DNA from 3 places in the Staphylococcus sp. 11262D007BW genome. Region 1 is predicted to be linked to each of the others. Evidence: riboswitches for the same ligand, from Rfam matches in the RefSeq annotation. Region 1 holds a riboswitch; each other region holds the start of a gene.
The links. A riboswitch is a leader RNA that binds a small molecule or an ion and turns the genes downstream of it on or off. The one in region 1 is predicted to bind thiamine pyrophosphate.

Region 1 (6,520 bases):
AGCTGCTGTACGTTTCGCTAAATCACATATAAATAGTTTGACAATACCATTCGTTACTTTGCGTCCAATAAATTGACTTCCTTGGATGCCCGCTGCAGTAAGGACTCTATTTTTCACATCGTCTGTCAATTTATTCACTTGTTTATGGTTCAATCCATATATTTTATTAATATCATCAATGATATCTCTCATTAATTTAACATCCACACCAAAATCAAAACCAGGAATTGGTACGAGTGTGGCGCCAGAAGATAATAGTGCCTTCTTTTTAATTAACGTTTCAGCATATTGTCTTCTTTTTTGAATTTCAGCAGTATTAGTAGGTAATGCATCTTTCTTAGTGATTTTATCAATATTCAATACTTTATTACCTACTGATTCAGCAATTTTATTTGAAATTTTCATTTATTAAACCACCTTTTTAAAACTTTTAACACATATACCCGATTATGACTTTTTAATGTTTCACTGAAATAAAAATTACTTTTAAGTATTTTGAAGGTTTAAAGTGCGGGTGTGTTTTAAAGTCTTTCGGTAACCCCATCACTTCATCAATGGTGTACGTTACCTCTTGCTGTTCCAACGTTTTTTTCACCATATTTTTAAACGCTTTAGAACTGTACATACTGTGATTAGTACTTAAAATCAAACTACCTTCAGAGGCAAGAATTTGCAATGCGCCTTCAATTAATTGATCATAATCTTTCATAACAGAGAATGTTTTCTTCTTATTACGTGCAAAACTAGGTGGATCAATAACAATCGTGTCATATTGTAACTGGTGTCGATATGCATACTTGAAAAAGGAAAATGTATCCATTACAAAAATGGATTGTGTGCTTGGATCAATGGCATTAATACCGAAGTTTTCCTCAGTCAACGGTCTAGAACGATTCGCTAAATCAACACTTGTGGTCTCCACCGCTTCTTTAGCAGCAATAACCGAAAAAGCACCAGTATAACTAAATAAGTTTAAAACACGGCGTCCTTCTGCATAATAATCTCTTAATTTTTTACGTACTTCCTTTTGATCAAGGAAAATACCAGTCATCGGTCCATCGTCTAAATGCACGTTATAAAAAGTATGATTTTCTTCAATCACAATAGGAAACTCAGGTGCTTCTCCTAATACATAACCTCCTTTAATACGCTCGTGTTTAAATCGCGTTTTTTCATAAATAGATTGATAAGGAAATACACTTTGAACCGCTTCTAAAATATCGTTTCTAAACTGATAAATCCCTTCAGAATACCACTGAATAAGTAAATGTTCATTATAGTTATCAATCGTTAAGCCACCAATACCATCGCCTTCACCATTAAATAAACGGAACGCATTAGTCCCTTCGACTTGGTAGTAATATTGGCGTTCTTCAAGTGCACTCTCAAATAAACGTTCAAAAAACATCGTATCAATATCTTCATTTGTATCATACGTTAACACCCATCCGAGCCCTTTATGTTGTTGACCAACATAACACTTCGCAATATTCACGTTTGTCGCAGTTTGTAAAATAAATACATCGCCTTCATTGAGTGTGTCATACTGAAATAAATCCTCTTCTTCTACTAAAGGATATTGATTAAAATATTTGTCTTCTTTGCCTTTATTTAATATTGCTGTTTTCATTTGAATCAGCCTTTCTTCTATCTTTTATCCTCTTCTTGATTTTAATTTTAACATGTAAAAAACCTGAAGATAGGATGAATCTTCAGGTTTTATATAATATACCGAAATTATTGTTCTTTTTGTTCTGGTGCAGGTTGTTTGAGTTGAATTATAAACGCAATAATAGCTGGTATTAACATTAAAATAAGGATTGGTGTAATAAAAATAGATAATAGTAATCCGTTAAATAAAATCACGATGTATTCTGTTAGTAATTTGAAAAAGAGAATACTAATCATAAACAGTTGTAAATAATACCATTTTCCTTTAAGCATATACACCACTGACGTCACAATATACAGAATTGCTATGATAAGTAATAAAAATAAACTTACCCATTCATATACATATTGTGTTTGAGACAGTTGCCAATCACCAGACATAAATAAGTTATTGCGATTATTAAATTCTAATAAAATGAAGAATAAAATAATAATACCACATGCAAGTATAACGTAATTTTTCTTTAACCACTTAGGTCGATGTAAAAACGAAGGAATATCTTCTTCTTCTAAGTGAGCCCATCCGAACCATTTTTCTTTAATTTGGTCTTTTTTATTTCTTAATTTTTCAATATCTACGCTTCTACGTGTTTTTCTAGTAAAGCCCTGTGTAAGTTCCGTAGTTCTTTCTTGTAAATCCTTGATGTGATATTTTTTATGGTCAGAGAATTGATATTTTTTACTTCTTGAATATTCGTTTGCTTCCCCTGTCATCTCTTCTTGAGTCATCGGCAAGGCACGACGTAAAAATAAGAAATTCCAAATAGCCATTTGGCCTAAAAGCCATAAAATAATGAAAAACGTGTTAATACTTAACACATCAATCGCTGCGATTTCTTTAGCTTCAATACGTCCATATAAAGATAATTGCGTTAAAATATAACTTATGCCATAACTCATGATGATCCATAAATAATGTTGCTTTCTGTGATTTGGATTTAATTCATCTTTATAAGCAATGTATTCAATATGTATAAGGAATGGAATAATAAAGATAAATGCAACCCAACTATACACTTGAGACATAAAAATTAATGTTAACACAAAATAAATAATACCAACTAAAAGAAATAAGATTGAAATGTCGTAATCAAAACGTGTTGTATTCGTTAATGTTCGGCCAATGACAATCATAAGAATCCCAAATAACAAAATAATGATGCCACTCACTAATGGAATGTCACCAATATATTGGCTCATCACTCTAATAATTTCGTGAAAAAATGCCATGGTAAAATCCCAGGCATTATCAATATCAGGAATACTTCGTTTGCCATCGTTAAGCTGGTTAATGAGTGGTATATTAATAAAAATGATAATACTCAATAATATTGATAGTGCACCTATAATATAACTATATATCACTTCGGTGTATTTATTGAAAAATGACATGCACTCACCTCACAACTATTATAAACAATCCTAACAAATATGTCTGTACCTTTTTTTAATATCGGTCTAGAGTACGATTAAGTTACTCGACGTACTCAATATAAATGTTTAGATTTCTCATTTATCCTTTTATTAAATCTTTAAACGTCTATTTTGAACCTTTTGTGACACAACTTAGTTATTTAGAATAAAAGTGGTACATGTTTAGTCTTTAAATCTTTCGGGCATACTTAAAGTACAATAACCATAAAGGAGTGACGCACAATGGCTGAAAAAGATTTAAAACAAGCTGCTGAATCAGCTAAAGAAAAAGAACAAGAATTAAAAGATAAAAAAGAAGATGTTAAAGACGGTATCAACGAAACTAAAGATAACGTTCAAGATACGCTTGATTAATCAACTCATTTAAAGTTAATTAACGTTCATTATTAAATGATATGTATTTTAATTTCAACATCACTTTTGCCTTTTTAAAACGAAGGTTAAAAGTGATGTTTTTATATGTTCATTTTTAATGATATGGTCGTTTGAGACACATTTACGAAAGTGATGTCCTACCTATAAGCTCGGCGCCTCACCTTGACTTTTATACTGATAAGTTGTACATTATCTATAACAATTAAATTCGCACTAGGGGTGTGAAAGCTGAGATGAGGTATGATACCTCAAACCCTTCGAACCTGATCTAGATGATACTAGCGTAGGAAAGTGTAATCGTTTATGACTATAAACATATGCACTACGGTTACGTTTTTGTAACCGTTTTTTAAATGAGTGCATTTTATCTTTCACTACGCACATCTCTAGTTTGAGACATGTGCGTTTTTTTATTATTACCTTAAGGCTAGGACAAAGGTGAAAATTGAGGAACGGTATCCTAACCTTAAAGTGAAAGGAGCTTTATAATGAAAAAAGGATTAACATTATCCGATATATTAGTGACAGTACTGATTTCTGTCATATTTGCAGTCATTTACAATTTATGGTGGATTGTAAATAATACTGTACAACCCCTTGGTTTACATATCGATCAATTGATGTATGGTATGTGGTTTAGTGCCGCAGTTGTGGCTTACTTAATCATTCCTAAAATGGGCATTGCTTTAATTGCTGAATTTGCTGCCGGTGCGGGCGAAACTATTATGATGGGCCGCTTTGATATTCCAACAATTATTTATGCTTTATTACAAGGTTTAGCATGCGAAATCATCTTTGCGATTTTCCGTTATAAATCTCGTACATTAATGGTAGCGATCTTAGCAGGAATGGCTGCAGCAATCATTAGTTTACCAATTGATTGGTATTATGGTTATTTAAACGAAGTAGCGACTTGGAACTTAATTTTACTCATTATGTTCCGTATTATTAGTGGCGCTGTTTTAGCAGGGATATTTCCATATTATCTTGTTAAGGCATTGGATCAAACCGGCGTCACGAAGTTGTTCCGACCTGCTTCAAAAGATGATTATGACAGTTTATAAGGAGCATTTGCTGTGTTAAATGTTAAAAATTTACGCTTGAAATATCCAAGTGCAGATTACAAAATTTTCGATGGACTCGACATCGAAATTAAAGATAAAGAAAAAGTGCTTTTACTCGGACCTTCTGGCTCGGGTAAAAGTACTTTACTCAATGTTTTAAGCGGGATTGTACCTGATCTTATTGATTTACCTATGAAATATGACGAACTGCACATTGCTCACAATGCTGGTGTCATTTTTCAGGATCCCGACTCACAGTTTTGTATGCCACAAGTGAATGAAGAGTTAGCATTTATTCTTGAAAATCGTCAAATCCCTCAAAGTGATATGGATGCGATGATACATAAAGCGCTTGATACAGTACAACTAAATGTAAATCCAAAACAAAATATTAATCAACTCAGTGGCGGTATGAAACAAAAGTTAGCGATTGCTGGTACACTATTACAAAATACAGATACATTATTTTTAGATGAACCTACAGCGATGCTTGATGTTGAAGCGACTGAAAATCTTTGGGCATTGCTTAAAGATTTATGGAAAGATCAAACCGTGCTCATCGTTGAGCATAAAGTGGAACATATTTGGCAGTTTGTTGATCGCGTCATCTTAATGAACCATAAAGGGGAAATTGTTCAACAAGGTGAACCTGATTTTATCTTAAAACATTTTGAAGCGTTATTGAGCGAATATGGTGTGTGGCATCCAAATGCTTGGGATCAAGCACCACATGCACTCAGCGAACGGCCTACTACTTCAAAGTCATTTCATTTTAAGTTCCAGAATGGCGTTATACATCGGGGGAAAAATAAGCTTTATCAAGTGCCAGAATTAGTCATAGAACCTGGAGAATGGATTACTTTAACAGGTCAAAATGGTTCTGGTAAAACAACTTTATTTGAATCAATGATGCAACTCATTAAATATAAAGGCAACATGTATTATAACAATGACAAAATAAAACATCTCAAAGATGCAGCGCAACGGATGTTTTTGGTATATCAAAATCCAGAACTTCAGTTCATTCAGAACTCTGTATTTGATGAGATCTTTATTAATTATAGTAATACTGATAAATCCATAGCAAAAGAACGCACAAATGACATGCTAAAGTGGCTTGATTTAGAACATGTCCAACAGCAACACCCTTTCGAACTCTCAATGGGCCAAAAAAGACGTTTAAGTGTAGCTACTGCATTAAGTACTAATGCGGACATTATTTTACTTGATGAACCTACATTTGGTTTAGATAGTCATAATACGTTTAAACTCATTGAACTTTTTAAGGAACGAGTTCAACAAGGGCAAACCATTTTTATGATTTCACATGACCCTCATATAATTGAGCGGTATCCGACCCGTCGCCTAGAAATTATTGACGGTCAATTGTATGAACGTGAGGTGACGCAACGTGGTTGAAGCATGGAAACTGAAATATACATTTATGGATGACGTTAATATCATTACAAAGCTATTTCTTGGTATTGGACTATTCTTCTTTATTATATGGATTCATCAATTTGATTTTATGATTTATCTAGCTGCAATTATGCTCGTTTTTTTACTACTTGTAAGTGGTACAAAATGGAAAGTATTGCTTGTATTTTTAAGCTTTGCAATCTTCTTCGCCTTAACCTCTTCTTTATTTATGATATTTTATGGGGATGGCACGCACGTTTTATTTGAATTTGGTTTCATCAAAATAAGTAGCGAAAGCTTAGTAAGAGGATTGCACTTATCCTTGAGAACAATGATTATCAGCTTTTTTGGTTTATCCATTGCATTCACTTCTCAAGTCATTATGATATTTTACAGTTTGATGCAGCATTTGAAAGTTAAACCCAAAATTGCTTATGCATTTATGGCTGCTTTTCGAATGATTCCGTTAATGATTGAATCGGTTTTCCAACTAAGAAATGCACTTAAAATGCGTTATCAAATTATTGATCATCAACATTATTCGTGGTTTAAACGCT
Region 2 (6,520 bases), 320 kb from region 1:
CATTATGAAAAATAGTTAAGGAGTCCTCGTTCATGGAGTTTTTAATATCTTTAACAATAGCCATTGTTATTTTTTCGCTCATTTTTGATTTTATTAATGGATTTCATGATACAGCCAATGCGGTCGCTACAGCTGTTTCAACGCGTGCTTTAACCCCAAGGCAAGCGATATTTTTAGCGGCGATTATGAACTTTATCGGAGCATTAACTTTTACTGGGGTCGCTTCAACGATTACAAAGGAAATCGTTGACCCATTTACATTGAGTAATGGCATGGTTGTTGTATTGGCAGCGATATTAGTAGCCATAGTATGGAATTTAGTGACGTGGTATTATGGTATACCTAGTTCGTCATCTCACGCTTTAATTGGTGCGATTGCCGGTGCTGCGATTGCTTCAGCAGGATCATTTGGCGTACTACATTATCAAGGTTTTACTAAGATTATCCTTGTATTGTTACTTTCTCCTGTTATCGCATTTATTGTCGGTTTTATCATTTATTCAATTGTTAAAAGGATATTTAAAAATGCAAATTTAACACGTACGAATCGTAATTTCCGTATTTTTCAAATTTTCACTGCATCTCTACAATCATTTTCTCATGGTACAAATGATGCGCAAAAATCAATGGGGATTATTACGATGGCATTAATTGTAGCGAACCTACAATCAAGTGTTGAACCTGCGCTATGGGTTAAAGTAGCCTGTGCGTCAGCTATGGGATTAGGTACAGCGATTGGTGGATGGAAGATTATTAAAACAGTGGGCGGTAATATTATGAAGATTAGACCAGCGAATGGTGCTTCAGCAGACTTAGCTTCAGCGCTCACAATTTTCACAGCATCATGGTTACACTTTCCATTATCAACAACACACGTTGTATCCTCTTCAATTTTAGGTGTAGGCTCAGCAAATCGAATTAAAGGTGTACACTGGAATACAGCGAAACGTATGATCGTTACATGGGTCATTACTTTACCTATTACTGCTTTAATTGCAGCTATCTTTTATTTGATTTTAAATATCTTTTTATAATAGTACTCGAGCGGTTAGTGAACAATCACTGGCCGTTTTTTTTTATACAAAAAGAAGCAAGGTAACACTTCAAGTGAACCTTGCTTCTTTCGATGACTAAGGACGATTAATTTAATAATGTGTCATATTTCAAGAGGTTGGGACTCCTAATCGGTTCCCTAAAGCATTCATACTTTATATCATAGCCTCTTATATTAATGAATGTAGTTATATGATGAAGCAACTGATGCTGGAATTGTGCGATAGCCTACTTCACCTGGTGGTGTGCTATAGTTCATTTCTGATACTAAGATACTACCATCACTATTAACGCGTTCAACGTAAGCTACGTGACCTACTGGACCTTCGTAAGTTTGCATAATTGAACCTGCGCTAGGGTTATGGTCTACTGTGTAACCATCTCCTGCAGCATTGTCTGCCCAGTTTTCAGCATTGTACCAATAAGTGCTGATTGGTTGACCAGTTTCTGCACGACGATTAAATACGTGCCAAGTACATTGTCCCCAGTCGTACAAGTTTTGGTGATTAAATGTAGGTGAACCACTACCTGATGTAGATGGTGCGTTCTCTGCGCCATTTGGACCTGCATCAATTGAAGGTGCAGTTGTGTTATCTGAACCACTTGGTATTGTTAATGTTTGTGAAGGTGCCACTAAATAACCATTTAAGTTGTTAGCATTGATGATATCTTGTGGTGTAACACCGTAATTAGCAGCAATGATGTCCAATGTTTCACCAGTTTGAACAACATGCGTTTCTCCTAAGCTTGGCGCTGTTGCAGTAGCAGTCGTTGTTGTTGATTGCGTAGACTGGTCAGCTGCGCCACCGCCGCCACCAATTGTTAAAACTTGTCCTGGAAAGACCATATTTGATGTTAAATTGTTTGCCTGCTTAATTTCATCTACAGACATATTATACTGTTGCGAAATACTCCATAAAGATTCGCCTGATTGAACAGTATGTTGTGTTGAAGCATCAGCATCATGTTGAGTTAACAATGCTGCCGCTCCAGAAGTAACGGTTAATGCAAAAGTTAATTTTTTCAAAGTAATGCCTCCTTAGCCATTTGCTTGTCTTTTCTAAAATATTCAAATCAATTTTAACAAAAATAGAGTTATTTGTGGGGGTTGTTACGAACATGTAATATTGTGATAAATGATTTCAAAAATTGAAGATATGAACAGATGTGATAAAATAAGTACTTTTAGAGATTCGTCTAAATTTACTTTGTAAGAATGTTAAAATGTTTGTAATATTAATTTTGATATTTTATCCTAAAATCAGTATAAAGGGGTGAGCAATGAGTGGCGGATACAAAGCATTCACAACGTTTTGGACAAGTGTGGTTATTTTTTACTTATTATTGGATTATCTTTGGTATTGGTGTCTATTTAGGACAATTCTTAGCCGTGGAATGGCGAAAACCTTTATCCATTGGACTCCTTATTTTAATTTTAATCACAATGTTTGTGCAGCGCGCACGTTTTAGTGGCTTAATTATGTCACATATTTATACGATTATCTCCGGATTGTTATCTTTTGCTACTTTTACTTATGCGATTCAAGATCTTGGAACAGCTGATTTCATTAGAAATATTATCTTAGCAATCTCCGGATTTATTGCATTTGGTATTATAGGTTATTTTGTTATAAAAGATGCAGCAAGTATGGGAAAATACTTGTTTGTGACGTTAATTGCGTTAGTCATTGCGAGTTTAATAGGATGGTTTGTGCATAATCCAATTTATCACACAATTATCGTTGTGGTTGGTTTATTACTATTTTTATTATATACTTTATATGACTTTAATCGAATGAAGCATGGACGATTTTCCCCTAGAGAGATGGGTTTTAATTTATTCTTAAACCTATTTCGTATCATACGTTATGTGTTAAAATTAGCACGTATCGTTAAAAAATCACAGTAATAATTGAATAAGATTTACCACTGGAAGTGCCTTTTTTAAGGGCTGAGATTGAAATGTATTTCAAAATTCCCGAACCTGATCCAGTTCATACTGGCGTAGGAAAGTGGCGATGACTTAGAGTAGCTACTTTTCTTTAGTATGAGGAAAGTAGCTTTTATTTTTGTAAAAGGATGTTTGCCTATGCTGTTAGCAGTTACCCCTTATGAACCATTAAATCATACACATCAAGGTCATTTATGTGAGATTGAACCACTTATCGATGGCGTACTATTGAGGACGCCAATGACGCAACATGATATCAAGCGTTGGATTGAAGAAATCACTGCACGTGGCTTTCCTAAAGAGAAACTCATTATACATTCAGACATTGATCTGGCTTTAATGATGCATATTCATCGCATTCACTTCAGTCAATATGATGAAAAAGTGAAAAGTATTAAAACGACATACCCTCAGTTTGTGGTCAGTATGTCAGTTCATAATGTTGAGGCCATTCAATATGCACAACAGTATGAGGTTGATTTTGGATTATTTGGGCACTTATTTCCAACCCCATCAAAACCTAACCAATCCCCGAGAACGGCTGAAGAGATTGATCATGCGTTAGCCACAACATTACCGCTAGTCGCAATAGGTGGTATTAATGTAACGACAGTGTCGAATGTGCCTACTCACTTTTCAGGGATTGCATGTATTGGCGCTCTATTTAATCGCCCGTACAACGAAGTACAGCAATTATCGGAACAATGGAGAAAAAGGAGGTCATAATATGAAAGTTATTGTTAACGGAGAAGTAAATGAATTTCAAGAAGGGACAACGATTCAAGATGTCCTAACGCATTTTGATATTGATGCTAAACGTATGGCTGTAGAACAAAATGCAGCTGTCGTTAAGCGTGCGGATTGGGCGCATACACCCATCAGAGAAAATGATCGATTAGAACTATTAGAATTTGTAGGAGGCGGATAATATGTTTAAAATTGGAAATCTAACATTTAATTCAAGACTCTTTTTAGGAACAGGTAAGTTTGACAATGAATCAGTTCAGGAAGCAGCGATTAAAGCTTCAGAAACAGAAGTCCTTACTTTTGCGGTAAGACGCATGAGTTTATATGATAAAGATTTACCTAATCCATTAGCGAATGTGGATTTAGACCAATTTATCACTTTTCCAAATACAGCAGGTGCTAAATCTGCAGAAGAAGCCGTACGTATCGCTGAGTTAGCAAATGAAGCAGGCGTCTGCGATATGATTAAAGTAGAAGTAATCGGTGATGATGACACATTATTGCCTGATCCATTAGAAACATATAAAGCATGCGAAATTTTATTAGAAAAAGGCTACATTGTATGTCCTTATATTTCAGATGATGTCGTTTTAGCTAAACGTTTAGAAGCGTTAGGGGTTCATGCGATTATGCCACTTGCGTCACCAATCGGCACAGGCCGTGGTATCGTTAATCCATTAAACTTACGCTATATTGTCGAAAAAAGTAATGTCCCTGTCATTGTGGATGCAGGCATTGGCTCAGCAAAAGATTGTGCTAAAGCAATGGAATTAGGTGCAGATGCGATTTTACTTAATTCTGCAGTGTCACGTGCCAAAGATCCTGTAAAAATGGCAGAGGCGATGAAAAAAGGTATTGAAGCAGGTCGCTTAAGTTATGAAGCAGGACGTATTCCTATTAAATACAATGCGGTACAATCTAGTCCATCTGAGGGGTTAGGTTTTCTTTAATGAATCGTTATGATAGACAAATTAAATTCCCACATTTTGGCGAAGCGGGTCAACAACAATTAGGTCAGTTACACGTACTTGTTATGGGCGTGGGTGCACTAGGTAGTGGTATCGCTGAACAAATTGTTAGAAGCGGTGTTAAAAAAGTAACCATTATCGATAAAGACATTGTAAGTTTGACGAATTTGCATCGTCAAAGTGGTTATACAGAGGCAGATGCCGAAGCGATGATGCCTAAAGTGTTTGCATTGAAGCATCATTTACAACAAATGAATCGTGAAGTAAACATTGAACCTTTAAATGAGGAGGTCACACCACGCAATATTATTGGATTATTGGAAGAAATACAACCAGATATTGTGTTAGATGGTTTAGACCGATTTGAAACGCGTTACCTTATGAATGAAGCGACACGCAAACTTGATATTCCATATATCTATGGTGCTGTCATAGGCAGTCAGTTAAGCGTCTTTCCAATTGATCATGATGGGCCTTGTTTGAACTGTGTGATGCCAGAAGTGCCAGATACAATGGAAAGTTGTGATATCTATGGGGTACTTCCGCCAGCCGTTCATTTAGCGAGTAGTTTTGTCGTGTCTGAATTATTTTATTACCTTATGCATCAGCACTTTTCTTACAAGATGGTGACGGTCGATATATTTAAAGGGACAATGCGGTCGATGGATATACGTGCGCTTAAAGATGACACATGTAAGGTGTGCCATCATCATCAGTTTCCACGTTTAGCAGATCAAGGTTTAGATCAAGTACGTGAACTGTGTGGTGGTGTGATACAAATTCGATTAAATGCAGAGAGCTTTACGAAAGATACGTCTGATGCTGTTGAAGTTAAGTTGAACAATCCTTATATCAAACGGTTGGTATATCAAGATTACGATATGACTTTATATCAAGATGGGCGTCTCCTGATTTATGGTGCAGATAAATCAGTTAATCCTCAAGCCATTGTGACACAACTTTTTAAGTAAGCACTATGGCCGTATGTTGATTAACCTTTATTAAACACTGTATAATAAAACATGATTAAAAATGTAAGCGAAAGCGAGATGGAATCATGGGACGTAAATGGAATAACATCAAAGAGAAAAAAGCTCAAAAAGATAAAAATACAAGTCGAATTTATGCTAAATTTGGAAAAGAAATTTATGTAGCTGCTAAATCAGGTGAACCAGATCCAGAGGCAAACCAAACATTGAAACTCGTTTTAGAACGAGCTAAAACATATAATGTACCTAAACAAATTATAGACAGAGCCATTGAAAAAGCTAAAGGTGGCGGAGAAGAAGACTATGATCATTTACGCTATGAGGGATTTGGCCCGAATGGCTCAATGGTCATTGTAGATGCCTTAACGAATAATGTGAATCGTACGGCATCAGATGTACGTGCGGCATTTGGTAAAAATGGCGGAAACATGGGTGTTTCTGGTTCTGTTGCCTATATGTTTGATCATACAGCAACATTTGCATTTGAAGGATTTGATGCAGATACCATTTTAGAAAGTTTAATGGAAAAAGACATCGACGTACGAGATGTGTTAGAGGAAGGCGGCTTAACTATAGTTTATGCTGAACCAGATCAATTTGCTACTGTACAACAAGCGTTGAGAGACGTGGGTGTAGAAGATTTTGAAGTAGCAGAATTTGAAATGTTACCTCAAACTGAAATTCAACTGTCTGCAGAAGATCAAGAGACATTCGAAAAATTAATTGATGTACTTGAAGATTTAGAAGATGTTCAACATGTGTTTCATAACGTCGACTTAGCATAATGAGGTTTCAAGTATATGCGCGCAATA
Region 3 (6,520 bases), 1.3 Mb from region 1:
GAAATACGCATTGAACAGAATTTTGGTCCGCACATACTACAGAAATGAGCTACTTTAGCCGATTCTGCTGGTAACGTTTCGTCATGGAAAGCACGTGCTTTGTCTGGATCAAGGGATAAATTAAATTGATCTATCCAACGAAATTCAAAACGTGCTTTACTGATAGCATCATCACGTTCTGTCGCTCCAGGTAAACCTTTTGCTAGGTCAGCCGCATGCGCAGCAATTTTATAAGTCACGACGCCTTCACGTACGTCTTCTTTGTTTGGTAAACCAAGGTGCTCTTTAGGTGTAACGTAACACAACATCGCTGTACCATGGCTTGCGATTTGTGCCGCACCAATCGCAGATGTAATGTGATCATAAGCTGGTGCAATATCTGTTGTAAGTGGCCCTAACGTATAGAATGGCGCTTCTTTACAATAATAATCTGCAAGGTCTTGGTTTTCTTTAATTTTATGCATTGGAATATGACCTGGTCCTTCAATCATCACTTGTACATCATGTTGCCATGCGATATCTGTTAATTCTCCTAATGTTTTTAATTCCGCAAATTGGCTCTCATCATTCGCGTCATAAATTGAACCAGGGCGTAAACCATCTCCTAGTGAAATCGCAATATCGTATTGTTTTAAAATTTGGCAAATATCATCAAAATGTTCATATAAGAAGCTTTCTTCGTGATGCGCAAGACACCATTGTGCCATGATTGAACCACCACGAGAGACAATACCTGTTAATCGATCGACTGTCATCGGAATATAATGTAAACGCACCCCAGCATGAATTGTAAAATAATCCACACCTTGTTCAGCTTGCTCTATTAGCGTATCTCTAAAAATTTCCCATGTTAAATCTTCAGCCACACCGTCTACTTTTTCTAAAGCTTGATAAATGGGTACCGTTCCGACTGGCACAGGCGCATTACGAATGAGATATTCTCGTGTCGCATGGATATTTTTACCTGTTGATAAATCCATCATCGTATCTGCTCCCCAGTGCGTGGCCCACACCATTTTTTCAATTTCATTTTCAATAGAAGATGACACGGCTGAATTACCAATATTCGCATTGATTTTAACTTGGAAGTTCTTTCCGATAATCATCGGTTCTGATTCAGGGTGGTTAATGTTATTAGGGATAATCGCGCGACCTCTTGCCACTTCCTCACGTACAAATTCCGCTGACACATTTTCACGCGTCGCGATATACTTCATTTCTTTAGTGATCATGCCTTGTTTCGCATAATGCATTTGAGTTACGTTCTTACCTTCTTGGGCACGTCTTGGTTCATAATCAAATGGATGCGTCACAAGATTGCGATGATCTTCTGATTTAAAGCCGTTATCGATAGACTGAATGCGACGGCCTTCGTAACGTTCCGTATCATGACGATCATCAATCCATTGCGTACGAATTTGTGGCAGTCCTCGAGTGACGTCCACTTCATACGTTTCATCATGATAAGGACCGGCTGTATCATAGACAACTACTGGCTCATTATGCGTTGTACCTTGTTCTGTCACAGTGTCCGATAATTCAATTTCGCGAAATGGTACGCGAATATCCTCATCAGCACCTTGCTTATAAATACGTCGACTGGCTGGAAAATTCTTTTTTAATTCAATTTGTTCTTGTTTCATAATTGGCCTCCTTAGTGTGCTAAGAGACCTATGTAGCTGAACGAAAAAAATCGGGACACAAGTCATTGAGATTAAAGCGTTCAAACGCTCTCTCAGACTGACTGTCGTCCCGATCCGATACCTACACGAACATATCTATTTGAATGACACACTGTACTTGTCATGGAAAATGGCATACGCCACACACACTCCAATATACAGTGTTTCACATTTTGTATTCGTTCATCTTTGCTTCCCTACGCTAGTATTATCTAGATCAGGTACAAAGGGTTGAGGTCCAAACCTCTTTCAGCTTACACAAGCACCCCTAGCAGTCTTATATTTAAATGTTACAAATTACATTCTAGCATTAAAGTCTGTTTATGACAAACTGACTTATAAAATTGGTGACACAAGTTTAGCAATAGATTGTTTAAATTTAACCCATTTTGAGCGATTTTCGTAACGTTCGGGTGTTAAACGATCGGATACTTTAAGATCTTCGTTAAAGGCTTTAATTAAATATTGCGCAATATCTTCGTTGTAAATAATACCGTTGATTTCAAAGTTTAATCTGAAACTACGCGCATCCATATTAGCAGAACCTACAGAAGCCACTTCTCCATCAATGACCATCATTTTAGAGTGAATAAAGCCATTTGCGTAAGTATATACATTAACACCATCATACATTAATTGTGCGACCACGGTTAATGTGGCCCAATGTACAAATGGTTTATCTGGTTTATTCGGCACAATAACATGCACATCAACACCCGATTGTGCCGCAATACGTAACGCATTAATAAAGCCAATATCTGGCACGAAATAAGGCGTATGAATGTAGATTGAGTCTTTCGCATTCATAATCATTTTGAGGTAAGCAAACTCAAGTTGTGGCCAAGTACGGTTTGGACCACTTAAACCGATTTGCATAGCTACATTGCCATCTTTACGCGCATTGTCTGGGAAATAACGTTTATCATATTCTAAAGCATCATCTTTTGAAACTTGGGCGTTCCAATCATGGATAAAGCTTAATTGCAGCGCATCCACGCCATCACCTTGAATACGTAAGTGCGTATCTCGCCAGTAACCTAATTTTTCATCAAGTCCTAAGTATTCATCACCAATATTAAAGCCACCCACGTAGCCTAAATCACCATCGATCACTAACGTCTTGCGGTGGTTTCGGTTGTTGACCCTAAAGTTGATAAATGGAATGATTTTCGCATGGAAAAATGGTTCAGCTTTTGCCCCTGCATTGAGTAATCCTTTAAGTCTTGACTTACGCAATTGTTTAGAGCCCACTGCATCATAAAGTAACTTCACTTCTAAACCTTCTCGGGCTTTCTCTTCTAAAATATTTAAAATTTCTGTCCCAAGCCCATCCATATTTAAAATATAGTATTCTATATGAATGTATTTCTTTGCATTACGTAAATCTTCTTTCATTTGATCAAATAAGCGATGTCCGTCTGTAAAAACCTTCACATGGTTATTTTCACTTAAAAAGTTATTCTCTCTGACTAACAATGATTGAACTAAATCAGAATGTTTTTTCACGACATCATTATTCGAGGTGAAATTGTTGTTTTCAAAACTTTCTTTTTGCGACTTCACACGCTCTTTCGCATCATCAATTTCTTTACCACTGACTTCTTGTTGTTTGAGTCGTACAGCACGTCCAAAGAATAAATAGAAGAAGAAACCAAACACAGGCATTATAAATAATAGCAATAGCCATGCCCATGTTGATGTCGCCTCTCGACGGTCTCTTTCCATAAATATAATAATCAATGCTAAAATCACATTAATGACAAAAAAACCGCCTAAAATAATCCGATAAGTTGTAGCGACATTAGGATCAAAAATAAGTTGCATGTCAGTACCTCCTTTTAAATTGGTTCATTTTTAACTTAATATTCACCCTAGCATTTTACATGAATTCTACCCTTTTTTCATTGTTTTCAATTATAATAAAAATAGAATACAACAAAAGGAGAGAATAAAGTGAAACAAATTTATTTTAATCACGACGGTGGTGTCGATGATTTAATTTCCTTATTTTTATTACTACAAATGGATGATGTCAATCTGATTGGTGTCAGTACGATAGGTGCAGACTGTTATGTCGAACCTTCTGAGAGTGCCTCTCGTAAAATCATTAATCGTTTTTCAAGCTATCCGATAGATGTCGCTATTTCTAACGAACGCGGCAAAAATCCATTTCCTAAAGAATGGCGTATGCATGCCTTTTTTATGGATGCATTACCCATATTGAATGAGCGTGTATCGAGTCAATCAACATTGCTTAAAATCCCTGCTTATCAAGACATTATTACTAAACTTAATCAGGCTTCTTCACCAGTCACGCTATTATTTACTGGTCCACTAACAGATTTAGCTAAAGCACTTGAAGTTGATCCAACCATCACACAACATATTGAGCGACTCGTTTGGATGGGCGGTACCTTTTTAGAACGCGGTAATGTAGAAGAACCAGAACACGATGGCACCGCAGAATGGAATGCTTTTTGGGATCCTGACGCTGTTAAACGCGTTTTTGAGACAGACATTCAAATCGATATGGTCGCTTTAGAAAGTACCAATCAGGTTCCCCTCACACTAGCTATCCGTCAAATGTGGGCTGATGAGCGTCACTATGCAGGTGTGGACTTTTTAGGCGTAAGCTATGCAGCCGTGCCACCACTCAATCACTTTCAAACGAACTCAACTTATTTTCTATGGGATGTGTTAACGACAGCTTACGTTGGCCAGCCAGATTTAGTACGCAAAGAAACAGTTTACGCTTCAGTTATTACAGAAGGGCCAGGTCAAGGACGTACACATTTAGATGATGTTGATGGCCGTCCACTTAATGTGATTAATGATGTAAACCATGATGCATTTTTTGATTATATGACGGGCTTAGCTAAAAAAGTAAAATAGGTTGAAAAGTGCTAGATTTTTTCATTTCAATCAAATTAATGACTCATATTCAGTGAAATGACTGTTTTATAAACGGTTTCTACTTATTTTGATTTGAAAGGATACTACCTTTTTTACAACACCATTAGTAAACTACTGTCATCGTCTGTGAAACTTATGATGTTGGGAGGGAGCATGATTGTTCTCTTATGTAATCGATCAACTAGTCGGTCCGATTGTTGTCGGTTGTACGGTTGTATGGTTTAAGCACTGGATAGACCAGCAACCGTCCCGTAAAGACGATGACCAGTGAATATAACATAGCAGTGTGCTTAGAGAGTTGTGATAATCGACCAACCTCTAAGTCACAACCGCTATTTTTTATGCTACTCAACTTTACTGGAACCAAAGTGCTTTGCTTCACATTTTGTAATCACATTAAAAGAATCGAGATAAGGACCACCTTACCTCGATTCTCTAATTTATATCATCTTAATTATTAATGGTTTGAGTTGTTTTCTTTCTCAATTTTATTAGATAATTTTTCCATTTGTTTTTTAGCGAATTCTTTACCGCCAACACCAAATGCGATTGCAAATGCTACTGCAACTGCACCTAAAATTAATAAGAAAGCAACGTTAACAATGCTTTGTGCAAAGTTTAATTGATCTAATGTCATAAATACAGCAACAATGATTAATACGAATCTTACAACTTCAGCTAGCATATTGTTGCCTGTAGATTTACGGATGAATTTAGCAAGTAAATTACCGCCAATTAAACCTAGAGCTAAAATAATTGCTGCTGAGATGATTAATGGTAAGTATCCGATAATTGCTGAACCGATTTGGTTTAATACTGATAAGTTCACTGTATTTAATGCTTGAACAAAGAAGAATAAACCAATAATTGTTGAAATAACCCAACCAATTGCAACTGGTAAATCGATACTGTTTTTATCTGAACCAAAGTTCACATAATGGTTGTAACGGCTTAAATTGATACTTTGTAGTAAGTTTTTCACTAAAGTACCTAACATTTTAGCAATGAATAAACCAATTACTAAAATGATAACCGCAACAATAATTCTTGGTGCAAAGTTTAAAATGCTTTGCATCATGCTTCTAATAGGATTTGAAACTGACTCCATTTTTAGAGCATCAAAAATAGCTGGTAAGAATAGTAAGAACACTAAGAAATAAGCTAGTTTTCCGAAAGTTTTAATTAAGCCATCTGATTCAGATTGACCATCATTTCGATCGACTAAGCCTTTCTTTTGTAACCATGATTCGAAACCTAGCGCGCCTAAACCTTTAACAATTACTTTTTTAATGATCGCTGCAATAATCCAAGCAATTAATAAAAGAATAATCGCACTAATTAAATTTGGAATAAATCCGATGATGCTATTTAATGCATCCATTAAAGAATTTATAATATTCCCCATTAGTTTGACCTCCTAAATTAATGACTTGGTATATTCCATACCCGAGTTGCACTAGTATAATCATTAATCTAAAAAATTCTCGACAATTTTTTAGAAAAACTTTTATGTTTAACTTCAATATCGAAATAGTTTGTAATTAAACGTTTCAGATTAAACGAATCATTACACTTTAGGTATTAAATGTATAGAGCGTAACGTCCCCCTCTATACTTCACGCTAAGGAGATCATATCAATTAAAATGATTTTGAGCATGAGAGGCCTGTAGGAACGCGAGCAATAACGAAACCATTTAAAACTAACAGTTTTTATAATCATGGTTCGCCTGCTCGCTCTTCGCTCGCATGCATAACGTGCACCAATCTCACTATGTTCGAAGTGCACGTAATCACATCGAATCCTGACCGCAATTGTCCGCACTTTATTATGCATAATAGCTTTTTTCGACTTTGAGTTGGTTGTCGAGTTCGAATATGAGTGGTGCGCCTGTTTTGATTTCATAGTCGGCGATGTCTTCGTCTG

Region 2: another riboswitch for thiamine pyrophosphate. It lies ahead of ACEE93_RS01185 (thiamine phosphate synthase); the one in region 1 lies ahead of ACEE93_RS02710 (ECF transporter S component).
Region 3: another riboswitch for thiamine pyrophosphate. It lies ahead of thiC (phosphomethylpyrimidine synthase ThiC); the one in region 1 lies ahead of ACEE93_RS02710 (ECF transporter S component).

Annotation. Positions count from the first base shown of each region.
Region 1 covers NZ_JBPWPJ010000001.1:547,128-553,647, reverse strand. The annotation lists gene ACEE93_RS02730 (DUF697 domain-containing protein) at 1-405, opposite strand, end outside; gene ACEE93_RS02725 (class I SAM-dependent rRNA methyltransferase) at 458-1,630, opposite strand; gene auxA (lipoteichoic acid stability factor AuxA) at 1,738-3,063, opposite strand; gene graF (glycopeptide resistance-associated protein GraF) at 3,328-3,459, shown strand; TPP riboswitch at 3,686-3,787, shown strand; gene ACEE93_RS02710 (ECF transporter S component) at 3,969-4,544, shown strand; gene ACEE93_RS02705 (ABC transporter ATP-binding protein) at 4,557-5,963, shown strand; gene ACEE93_RS02700 (energy-coupling factor transporter transmembrane component T family protein) at 5,956-6,520, shown strand, end outside.
Region 2 covers NZ_JBPWPJ010000001.1:228,375-234,894, forward strand. The annotation lists gene ACEE93_RS01165 (DUF47 domain-containing protein) at 1-19, shown strand, start outside; gene ACEE93_RS01170 (anion permease) at 33-1,034, shown strand; gene ACEE93_RS01175 (LysM peptidoglycan-binding domain-containing protein) at 1,229-2,080, opposite strand; gene ACEE93_RS01180 (Bax inhibitor-1 family protein) at 2,339-2,962, shown strand; TPP riboswitch at 2,975-3,081, shown strand; gene ACEE93_RS01185 (thiamine phosphate synthase) at 3,101-3,730, shown strand; gene thiS (sulfur carrier protein ThiS) at 3,732-3,932, shown strand; gene ACEE93_RS01195 (thiazole synthase) at 3,934-4,701, shown strand; gene ACEE93_RS01200 (ThiF family adenylyltransferase) at 4,701-5,690, shown strand; gene ACEE93_RS01205 (YebC/PmpR family DNA-binding transcriptional regulator) at 5,777-6,493, shown strand.
Region 3 covers NZ_JBPWPJ010000001.1:1,855,960-1,862,479, forward strand. The annotation lists gene thiC (phosphomethylpyrimidine synthase ThiC) at 1-1,643, opposite strand, end outside; TPP riboswitch at 1,860-1,962, opposite strand; gene cls (cardiolipin synthase) at 2,019-3,506, opposite strand; gene ACEE93_RS09155 (nucleoside hydrolase) at 3,636-4,574, shown strand; gene ACEE93_RS09160 (mechanosensitive ion channel) at 5,053-6,000, opposite strand; gene ACEE93_RS09165 (2,3-diphosphoglycerate-dependent phosphoglycerate mutase) at 6,423-6,520, opposite strand, start outside.